DNA from 3 places in the Streptomyces sp. NPDC047017 genome. Region 1 is predicted to be linked to each of the others. Evidence: riboswitches for the same ligand, from Rfam matches in the RefSeq annotation. Region 1 holds a riboswitch; each other region holds the start of a gene.
The links. Region 1 has a riboswitch for cobalamin ahead of ABZ858_RS08110 (CbtB-domain containing protein). Riboswitches for the same ligand answer to the same signal wherever they lie in the genome.
Positions count from the first base shown of each region.

Region 1 (3,231 bases):
CCGCGCCGCCGACCGCGTGCTCGTCATGGCCGAGGGGGACGTGGTCGCCGACGGACCCACGGCCGAAGTCATCGTCTCCTCCCCGGTGTTCGCCCCGCAGACCGCGAAGGTCCTCGCACCCCTGCCGTTCCTCACCGTCGAACAGGTCAGGCGGGCGTCGGCGGCGGGGGAGCGGCCGTGAAGGCGGCGATCCGGCTCTCCCCGCGCGTCGGCGTCGTCATGACCCTGGCGGCCCTCCTCGGGCTCGTCGCCTTCTGCTGGCCGTTCGCCGTCGCGCCGGGCACGTTCGGCGCGAGCTACGCGCCGCCGCTCATCTTCGGCGTGCTGCTGGTGCTGGTGCTGTGCGTGGTGCTGTCGGAGATCGCCGAGGGCGGCATCGACTCCAAGGCGCTGGCGATGCTGGGCGTGCTGTCCGCCGTCAACGCCGCCCTGCGTCCCCTGGGCGCCGGCACCGCCGGGATCGAGACCGTCTTCTTCGTCCTGGTCCTGGCCGGACGCGTCTACGGCCCCGGCTTCGGCTTCGTCCTCGGCTGCACCTCCCTGTTCGCCTCCGCCCTCCTCACCGGCGGGGTCGGGCCGTGGATGCCGTACCAGATGTTCGGCTGCGCCTTCGTCGGCATGCTCGCCGGGCTCCTGCCCCGGGCCACCGGCCGCCGCGAAGTGCTGCTGCTCGCCGGTTACGGATCGCTCTCCGGCTATCTCTTCGGCTTCCTGCTCAACCTGTCCTTCTGGCCGTTCTCCCTGGACCCGAACAGCTCCATCGCCTACCTGCCCGGCCTGCCCTTCACCGAGCAGTGGCACCGCTACCTCGCCTTCGACCTGGCCACCTCGCTGGGCTGGGACACCGGCCGGGCGGTCACCAACTTCGTGTGCGTGCTGCTGGCCGGACCGGCGGTGCTGACCACCTTCCGGCGGGCCGCGCGCCGGGCCAGGTTCCGGGCCCCGGTCCGCTTCGCCGGGCCCCGGCCCGCCCCCGGCCCCGGCCCGGAGTGAGCGCGGCCCGCGCCCCCGGACCGGCGGCCCGCCCGCCATGCGGCGTGCGGGAAAGATCACGCCGGGTGCCCGCGGTCTTGGCCTCATCCCCGGCGCACGGTACCTTCGGTCCGATATCGACGAAGGCAAGACGGAAGCCGGTGCGAGTCCGGCACGGTCGCGCCACTGTGAGCGAGCGGTCCCCGCGGGGACGGTTGGTGAGTCAGACCCGTAGCCGTCGTCCAACGCACCACCGAGATGGGACGCGAGCTCCCAGAGGAGGCCCCTGCCATGGCGCAGCATGTCGCCCAGCCGACAGCCACCACCCCCGTCGTTCCCGCCAAGCTGCCGCTCAAGGCGATAGCTCCCTGGGCGGTCTTCTTCGGCGTCCTGATGCTGATCCTGCTGTACTTCGTCGGCGCCGAGCAGGGCGCCACGTCCGTGTTCAGCGGCACGGACGTCCACGAATGGGTGCACGACGCCCGCCACCTGCTCGGCTTCCCCTGCCACTGACGCGAGGGACGCCGCACACCCATGAACTCCGCAACGGTAAGAAACCTGCTCGTCCGCGGCATGCTCGCGGGGCTGGCCGCGGGCGTGCTCGCGCTGGTCGCGGCCTACCTCCTCGGTGAGCCCAATGTCGACAAGGCGATCAGCTTCGAGGACGCCCACTCCCACGAGCACGAGATGGAGGTCGTCTCCCGCTCCCTGCAGTCCACCGCCGGCCTCGCCACCGGCGTCCTGGTCTACGGGGTCGCCTTCGGCGGCATCGCGGCGCTCGCCTTCTGCTTCGCGCTCGGCCGCGTGGGCCGCTTCTCCCCGCGGGCGACCGCGCTGCTGCTGTCCGGCTGCGCGCTGCTCGCCGTGTACGTCGTGCCGTTCCTGAAGTACCCGGCCAACCCGCCCTCGGTCGGCGACCCCGACACCATCGGCAAGCGGACCACCCTGTACTTCCTGATGATGGTGCTCAGCGTCCTGCTCGCGGTCGCCGCCACCATCCTCGGCAAGCGCCTGGCGCCCGCGCTGGGCACCTGGTGGGCGACCGTGGCCGCGGTGGCCGCGTTCGCCGTCGTGATCGGGCTGGCGTACGCGTTCCTGCCGGTCATCAACGAGGTGCCGGCGGACTTCCCGGCCGCCCTGCTGTGGCGGTTCCGGCTCTCCGCGCTGGCCATCCAGGCCGTGCTGTGGGGCGGATTCGGCCTCGCCTTCGGTGAACTGGCCGAACGGCTGCTGAACCCGAAGCCCGCCGAAGCCACGTCGGGCCGCACGGTTCCGGCCGCAGGCTGACTCCTTCCGGACACCAGAGGGCCCTTCGGAACCGTCCGGGGGCCCTCTCGCGTTCTCGAAGCGGACCACAGGACGTGGAGCGGAGGACCCCCGTGGCCAGACGTCCCCAGCCGCGCCGTATCACCCTCGGCGGCCGAGAGGCGGTCGCCCTCACCGTCGAGGAGTACGAGCAGCTGATCGCCAGCCGCCGGCAGATCGGCGGCCAGAGCGCCCGGGTGCGGGTGCTCGCCCAGCAGGCCAAGCGCACCGAACACCTGCTCAAGGACCTGGAGTCGCTGGTCGGCGCCCCGGCCGAGGACTGTCCGCACGCGGCGGACGGCGGCTGCCTGCGCTGCGCGGTGGCGGTCCTGCTGCGCCGTCACCGCGACCCGGCGGCCCCCGCGCCCCCGGCCTCCCCGGTGTCCCGGGCCTCCCCGGTGCCCCCGGCCGGCTCTGCGTCCCCGGCCGGCTCTGCGTCCCCGGCCGGCTCTGCGTTTCCGGCCTGCTCCGTGTCCCCGGCGTTCCCGGCGTCCTGAGCGTCCGGTGCCGGCGGCCGGCCCAGCCGCAGGTTCCAGCGCCCGGCCCGGCCGCTCAGCTCGGTGACCGTCAGCGGCGGTACGTCCAGCCGCCAGAAGGCGTCCACCGGCAGGCCCACCGCGTGCACCACGGCCGCCCGTACGACCTCCGGTTCGACCACGGCGAGCGTCCGGCCGGCCGTCTCCGCCAGGGCCGCCAGCCGCCGCCCGACCCGGGCGCACAGGTCCCGCAGCGACTCCCCGCCGTGCGGCGCCGCCCCCGGGTCGGCCAGCCAGCGGGCCACCGCCTCCCCTTCGGCGGCACCGACCTCGTCGAGCGTGCGTCCCCGCCAGCGCCCCACGTCCCAGCCGGCCAGCTCCGGGTCGGCCTCGCCGCCGAGCCCCAGCGCCGCCGCCGTCTGGCGGCAGCGTACCGAGGGCGAGACCACGACCCGCGCGGCCCGGGGCAGCGCGCCCG
Region 1 is NZ_JBEYVW010000004.1:102,859-106,089, reverse strand. It holds gene ABZ858_RS08120 (ATP-binding cassette domain-containing protein) at 1-181, shown strand, start outside; gene ABZ858_RS08115 (ECF transporter S component) at 220-993, shown strand; cobalamin riboswitch at 1,074-1,227, shown strand; gene ABZ858_RS08110 (CbtB-domain containing protein) at 1,264-1,485, shown strand; gene ABZ858_RS08105 (CbtA family protein) at 1,507-2,259, shown strand; partial or broken gene ABZ858_RS08100 (histidine phosphatase family protein) at 2,789-3,231, opposite strand, start outside.

Region 2 (3,231 bases), on a different contig from region 1:
ACGTCGCCGTCTTCGTCCGCTACAACGCGAACAAGGCGCTGATGAACCTCGGTCTCCCGGCCCGCTTCGGCGCGGACGAGACCGCGGTGAACCCGGAGATCCTGGCGGCGCTGTCGCCCGGCGCGGACGAGAACCACGACTTCTTCTCCGGCTCCGGCTCCTCCTACGTCATGGGCACGGCGGAGGACACCGCCGACGACGACTGGGACTTCTGACAGGCGGGCATGACCGCCCGGCCCAGCGTGCCCGCTCTCCGTACGGCGCGGGGCCGCCGGTCATCGGTGACCGGTGGCCCCGCGCGTGCGTCGGCGCGGCTTCGGACCGCTGTCGGCTGCGGCGGACGAGCGCGCGGGTACGGCGAACCGGGCGGAGCCGAGCAGCGCCTTGATCCGGCAGCAGACGCGCTCGCCGTCCTGCCCGGACCGCACGGCAGGGCAGTGGCCGTGGCCGTCGGCCGTGGCGCAGAGTTCGGCCCGGGCTTCGTCCAGCAGGTCGGCGGCCAGCGACAAGTCCCGGTTCAGGGCGCTCATACGGGAGCTCTGGCCGCCGAGCTGGCGGCGCGCCAGGACGAGACGCTCGTACTCCTGCGGTGTGAGGGCGATGGCCGGTACACCGTCCAGGACGATTCTGCGGGGCTCGGGGCGTCGGCTCACGGCGATCCTCTTCAGCTGCGAACGTCCGGATGAGCGGCCTGGTCGCCCGGCGGCCGGGCCCGAGCCGCGCCCGGCCGGTTCCGTACGCCGGTCACGCCGGGACGGGGTCCGGCTCCTGTGCGGCGGCATCCGGGCTCACCGGCTTGAGCAGGCGTTCCGCCAAGGGGGCGAAGATCAGGCCGAGGGCCGTCCAGAGGATGAGCTGCGCGCCCACCGAGTAGAAACGGAAGGCGAACAGCACGTCGGCCGGGAAGCCCGGGAAGACGATGTCGCCCTTGGCGTCCTTCAGCGGCAGCGGGGTCTCGGTCGCCTGGTCGCCGTAGTCGGCCTTGTTGTACGAGAGGTGGCCGAGCTGCGGCAGCAGCAGCATGACGGTCCCGATGGCGACGACGAACACCGCGCCGGCCAGGAGGCTCGCGTTCCAGTTGCCGAACCGGGCCTGGAGCCGCTTGCCCAGGTAGACGGCTCCCACGAGGAAGGCCACCGAGCAGACGACCATGATCAGGTACAGGCCGCTGCGCTGCTGGATGGTCTCTTCGTGGCCGATCGCGGGCGGGTTCGCCGGGTACTTCAGGAACGGCACCAGATACATGCCGAGGAAACCGCCGCCGGCGACGAGCAGGGCCAGGTTGCGTGCTCGCAGGCCGCCGGTGCGGCCCAGGCAGACGGTGTAGGCGACGGCGAACAGGGCGCCCATCGCCATTCCGAAGAAGATGATCCCGACGCCGATGCCGACGTTGGCCTGGATGGTGCGGCTGAACAGGTCGGGGCCGGCGGCCTCGACGGGCAGTCCGGCCGCCTTGTCCAAGGCGTTCTGCGCGGCGTCCCGGCCGCTCTCGTAGTCGATGGCCTTGGCGATCTGCGGCTCGGCGAAGATCCGCGCGAAGACGAAAGCGAGCAGCCCCGCGACTGCGCCGGCGAGCACGCCGCGCAGTATGAGCTTCTTTTCCATGTCGAGTTGTCCGTACGTCCAGGTGCCGGCGAGATCAGTGGCAGGGGAAGCCGAGGAAGTGACGGGCATCGTGGACGAACTCGTGCACGTGCATGTCGTTGCCGAACACCGACACGGCCCCCTGGTCGACGCCGATGAAGTAGTAGACGGCCAGCGCGATCAGCGCGGTGCCGACCAGCCACAGAACGGACTTCGAGACCGGCAGGACGACCGGCGTGGATGCCGGGCGCGGGGATGTGGAAACGCTGCTCAAGGCGAGCCCTCCTTCGGGATCGTGCGTCCCTTTGCGTATACGGGCGGAGTGACGGCTCAGTGTCTGACTCGCCCGCCACCTCGCGGTGGCGGGCTCACAGTGGCGCGACCGTGCTGGAATCCCACCAGCTTCCTCATGCCGTCACTACAAGGGGACCGTACGGCCCGTTTCTCGGGGCCGTCAATCAAGCCTGTGCCAAATCAGCGGCCCGGGCGGCGAGGCCGCGGACCTGCGCTGAGTGCTCGGCGGAGGGGCGGCGGGCGCCGCTCGGTCGTCCTCTTCTTGCGGGGTTCCTGCGGGGTTCCTGCGGGGTTCCTGCGGGGTTCCTGCGGGGGCGCTCCTACGGAGCCGCCGGCACCGCCCGCCGCCCCGGGCCGTCGTACGAAGCCAGCGGGCGGATCAGCGCGTTGTGGGCCAGCTGCTCGGTGATGTGGGCGGTCCAGCCGGTGATGCGGCTCATCACGAAGATCGGTGTGAAGACGGGGATGTCGAAGCCCATGAGGTGGTAGGCGAGGCCGGCCGGGTAGTCCAGGTTCGGGTGGATGCCCTTGCGGTCGGCCATGGCGTGCCGCAGGGCCGCGTGCAGGGTGGCGAGCCGGGTCGCCTCGGGGTCCGCGGCCCGCGCCACCAGCCGGTCGAGGGCGTCCTGCATGACCGGGACGCGGGAGTCGCCGTGCTGGTAGACGCGGTGGCCGAAGCCCATGATCTTCCGCTGGGACGCCAGTGTCTGGTCCAGCCACTCCCCGGCCCGTCCCGGGTCACCGATCTCCAGCAGCATGTGCATCACCGCCTCGTTGGCGCCGCCGTGCAGTGGGCCCTTGAGGGCGCCGATGGCGGCGGTGACCGCGCTGTAGAGGTCGGAGAGGGTGGAGGTGACCACGCGGGCGGTGAACGTGGAGGCGTTGAAGCTGTGTTCGGCGTACAGGACGAGCGAGATCTCGAAGCAGCGGACCACGTCCGGGTCGGGGACGCTGCCGAAGCACATGTGGAAGAAGTTCTCCGCGTACCCGAGGGAGGGGTCGGGCGGGATCGGGGCCAGGCCCCGGCGGCGGCGCTGGTCGGCCGCCACGACGGTGGGCAGCTTGGCCAGCAGGGTGAGGGACTTGGCGCGGTGGGCGGCGAGGCTGGCGTCGTCCTCCGTGGGATCCTCGGCGCCGAAGAAGCTGACGGCGGTGCGCAGCACGTCCATGGGGTGGCAGGTCTCGGGCAGCCGGGCCAGCAGTTCCAGCGTGGTGCGGTCCAGGGGGCGCAGGGCGCGTTCGCGGGCCTGGAAGTCGCGGAGCGGTCCGGCGGCGGGGAGTTCGCCGTACCAGAGGAGGTGGGCGACTTCCTCGAAGGAGCGGGTCGCGGCCAGGTCCTGGACCGGATAGCCG
Region 2 is NZ_JBEYVW010000017.1:95,053-98,283, reverse strand. It holds gene nrdF (class 1b ribonucleoside-diphosphate reductase subunit beta) at 1-215, shown strand, start outside; gene ABZ858_RS26625 (hypothetical protein) at 276-653, opposite strand; gene ABZ858_RS26620 (CbtA family protein) at 745-1,605, opposite strand; gene ABZ858_RS26615 (CbtB domain-containing protein) at 1,640-1,858, opposite strand; cobalamin riboswitch at 1,894-2,033, opposite strand; gene ABZ858_RS26610 (bifunctional 2-methylcitrate synthase/citrate synthase) at 2,199-3,231, opposite strand, start outside.
Region 2: linked by a shared signal. The riboswitch ahead of ABZ858_RS26615 (CbtB domain-containing protein) and the one ahead of ABZ858_RS08110 (CbtB-domain containing protein) in region 1 are both predicted to bind cobalamin.

Region 3 (3,231 bases), on a different contig from region 1:
GACGCCGCCGAGTCCGAGGCCGGCGGCCTTGCGCAGTGTGGCGACGGGGAAGTGCTTGTCGCGGTCCCAGTCGAGGGCGTGCGGGGCGATGTGGTCCTGGGCGAAGTCCAGGGTGGTCTCGACGAGGGCCTGCTGGTCCTCGGTGAGCAGGGTGGTGGTCATACGACGCTCAGCCCATCGTGGGGATCGTGAAGCTCGCGCCCTCGCGCAGCCCGGCGGGCCAGCGCGAGGTCACGGTCTTGGTGCGGGTGCAGAAGCGGATGGCGTCCGGGCCGTGCTGGTTGAGGTCGCCGAAGCCGGAGCGCTTCCAGCCGCCGAAGGTGTGGTAGGCGACCGGCACCGGAATGGGCACGTTCACGCCGACCATGCCGGTGTTCACCCGCCGGGTGAAGTCACGGGCGGTGTCCCCGTCCCGGGTGAAGATCGCCACGCCGTTGCCGTACACGTGCTCGCTGGGCAGCCGCAGCGCCTGCTCGTAGTCGGCGGCGCGGACGACGGACAGCACCGGTCCGAAGATCTCCTCCTGGTGGATGCGCATCGCCGGGGTGACCCGGTCGAACAGCGAGGCACCGGCGAAGAAGCCGCCCTCATGGCCGGGGAGCACGAAGTCCCGTCCGTCGACGACGAGTTCGGCGCCCTCCTCGATGCCCAGGGCGAGGTAGGAGCGGACGCGTTCGAGGGCGTCCGGGCCGACCAGCGGGCCGAAGTCGGCCTCGGGGTCGTCGCTGCGCCCGATGCGCAGTGCGCCGACGCGCTCCTTGAGCCGGGCCACGAGGGCGTCGGCGGTGGCCTCGCCCACGGGGACGGCGACCGAGATGGCCATGCAGCGTTCGCCGGCCGAGCCGTAGCCCGCGCCGATCAGGGCGTCGACGGCCTGGTCGAGGTCGGCGTCCGGCATCACGATCAGGTGGTTCTTGGCGCCGCCGAAGCACTGGGCGCGCTTGCCGTGGGCGGCGGCGGTGGCGTAGACGTGCGCGGCGACGGGGGTGGAGCCGACGAACGCGAGGGCGCCGACGCGCGGGTCCTCCAGCAGGGTGTCGACCGCTTCCCGGGCGCCGTTGACGACGTTGAGGACACCGGCCGGCAGGCCCGCCTCCAGGAACAGCTCCGCGAGCCGCAGCGGCACGGACGGGTCACGCTCGGAGGGCTTGAGGACGAAGGCGTTGCCGCAGGCCAGCGCGGGGGCGGCCATCCACAGCGGGATCATCGCGGGGAAGTTGAACGGGGTGATGCCGGCGATCACGCCCACCGGGGCGCGCAGCGAGTGGACGTCGATGCCGGTGCCGGCGTTGTCGGTGAACTCGCCCTTGATCAGGTGCGGGACGCCCGCGGCGAACTCCACCACCTCCAGGCCGCGCTGAATGTCCCCGTGCGCGTCGGCGACGGTCTTGCCGTGCTCGGCGGCCAGCAGCCGGGCCAGGGCGTCCTTCTCCTGCTCGGCCAGGTGCAGGAAGCGCAGCAGGACGCGGGCGCGGCGCTGGGGGTTCCACTCGGCCCACTCCCGCTGGGCGTCGGCGGCGACGGCGATCGCCGCCTCGGTCTCGGCGCGGTCCGCCAGGGGTACGCGGGCCTGGACCTCTCCGGTGTTGGGGTCGTACACGTCGCCGTGGCGCCCCGATGTTCCCGGGGTGTGCTTGCCGCCGACGAAGTGGGTCAGTTCGCGCACACCGGTGTGGTCGTGCGGACGGATCATGGGTGCCTGCTCTCGTCAGGTGATCCGGGACGGCACGCCGCCGCACCCGGGCGCGCGAGGGCGCGGGGCGGGACGGGCGGCGTGAGATCGCGTATGGCGGGTGCCGTCAGACGGCGAGGAGACGCCTTCGGGGACTACGACGGGACCAGGCCCGTGCGGCGGGGCCGCCGGGGTCGTGGACGCGCACCGATGCCATGCGTGTCAGCTCCATCCTCGTGGACAACACGGAACATCCCGCGGCCGGTATCCTGACTCCCGGATCAGCGCGCGCCGTCCGCCTTCCCGACATCCAGCTCGTCAGTGGCGTACCGCTCGACGGCGTACTCCCCGGTCACAGTGGCGGGACCGTGCCGGAATCACACCGGCTTCCCTGCACCGCGGGCCTTGGTCGCGACTATATAGTTGGACGCCCTAGTAAATCCAGGGTCTGGGATCCGGGGCCTGGGATCCGGGGTCTGAAGTCTGCGGTCTGCGGTCTGCGGCCCGGGGGTGTGCGGCGGGAGGTGCCGCCGCGGCCGACGCGCAGTGCTCGGCCCTCGTGCTGGAGCCGTACACATGCGTGGGTGTACTTCGTGCTCCGCACGGGGGCCGAACGCACTACAGGGGTGCGGAGTCGAAGATCACGTGACCTGACCTCCCGCGAGTCGGTCGGGTCCCCGCCAGTGGAGGATTTCGAGGGCGGCCGCGACTTCCAGGGGGTGGGTGGCGAGGGGGTGGGGCAGGAGGTGGTCGGCGCGGGTGAGGCGGCGCAGGAGGGTGTTGCGGTGGGTGAAGAGGCGGGTGGCGGCGCGGGAGGCGTTGCACTGTGCGGAGAGGAAGGCGCGTACCGCCTCGGTGAGTTCGGGCGGGGCCGTCGCGAGGTCGCCGAGGGTGCGTTTGACGAAGCGGTCGGCGTGTTCGGGGTCCTGGGTGAGGAGGGCGACGAGTTCGATCTCGTCGTAGGAGGCCAGGCGGTGGGTGGAGGAGAGCCTGGCCAGCATCCGCTGGGTGGTGAGCGCGTCGAGATGGCTGCGGCGGAAGCCGTCGACGCCGGGTGCGGCCGGGCCGAGCGCGACGCGCGCGGCCGGCAGCCGGTCCAGGGCGGCCCGTACGTCGTCCGTGCCGGGGCGGCCGTGTACCCACACCCAGCGGGTCGCGGCGCCGGCGATGACGCTCAGTGCCGCGCTCCGGCCCGCCGCGGCGGCCAGGGCGTCCGCGGCCCGGTCGAGCTGGTGCAGGTCGGCGTCGGGATCGTCGGTCCAGACCACGGCCGCGGTGTGCGTCGCGTCCAGCGCGTGGCCCAGCCGGGCCTGGGCGCGCTGCCGGGTGATCGGCGCGCCGTCCAGCAGCAGGGCCACGATCTCGCGGCGCTCGGCGTGGGTGCCGCGGGTGAGTTCGCCGCGCTCGGCGTGCATGCGGGCGGCGATGGCGGCGACCGTGTCGTCCACGAACGCGGCGATGGAGCGCAGGGACACGTCGAGCAGTTCACTCAGTTCCGCCGGGTCGTCCGTGAGCGAGCAGGCGATCTGCGTCCACACCCGGACGGCGACGCTCTGGCC
Region 3 is NZ_JBEYVW010000017.1:82,927-86,157, reverse strand. It holds gene ABZ858_RS26560 (acyl-CoA dehydrogenase family protein) at 1-162, opposite strand, end outside; gene ABZ858_RS26555 (CoA-acylating methylmalonate-semialdehyde dehydrogenase) at 170-1,693, opposite strand; cobalamin riboswitch at 1,914-2,095, opposite strand; gene ABZ858_RS26550 (PucR family transcriptional regulator) at 2,314-3,231, opposite strand, start outside.
Region 3: linked by a shared signal. The riboswitch ahead of ABZ858_RS26555 (CoA-acylating methylmalonate-semialdehyde dehydrogenase) and the one ahead of ABZ858_RS08110 (CbtB-domain containing protein) in region 1 are both predicted to bind cobalamin.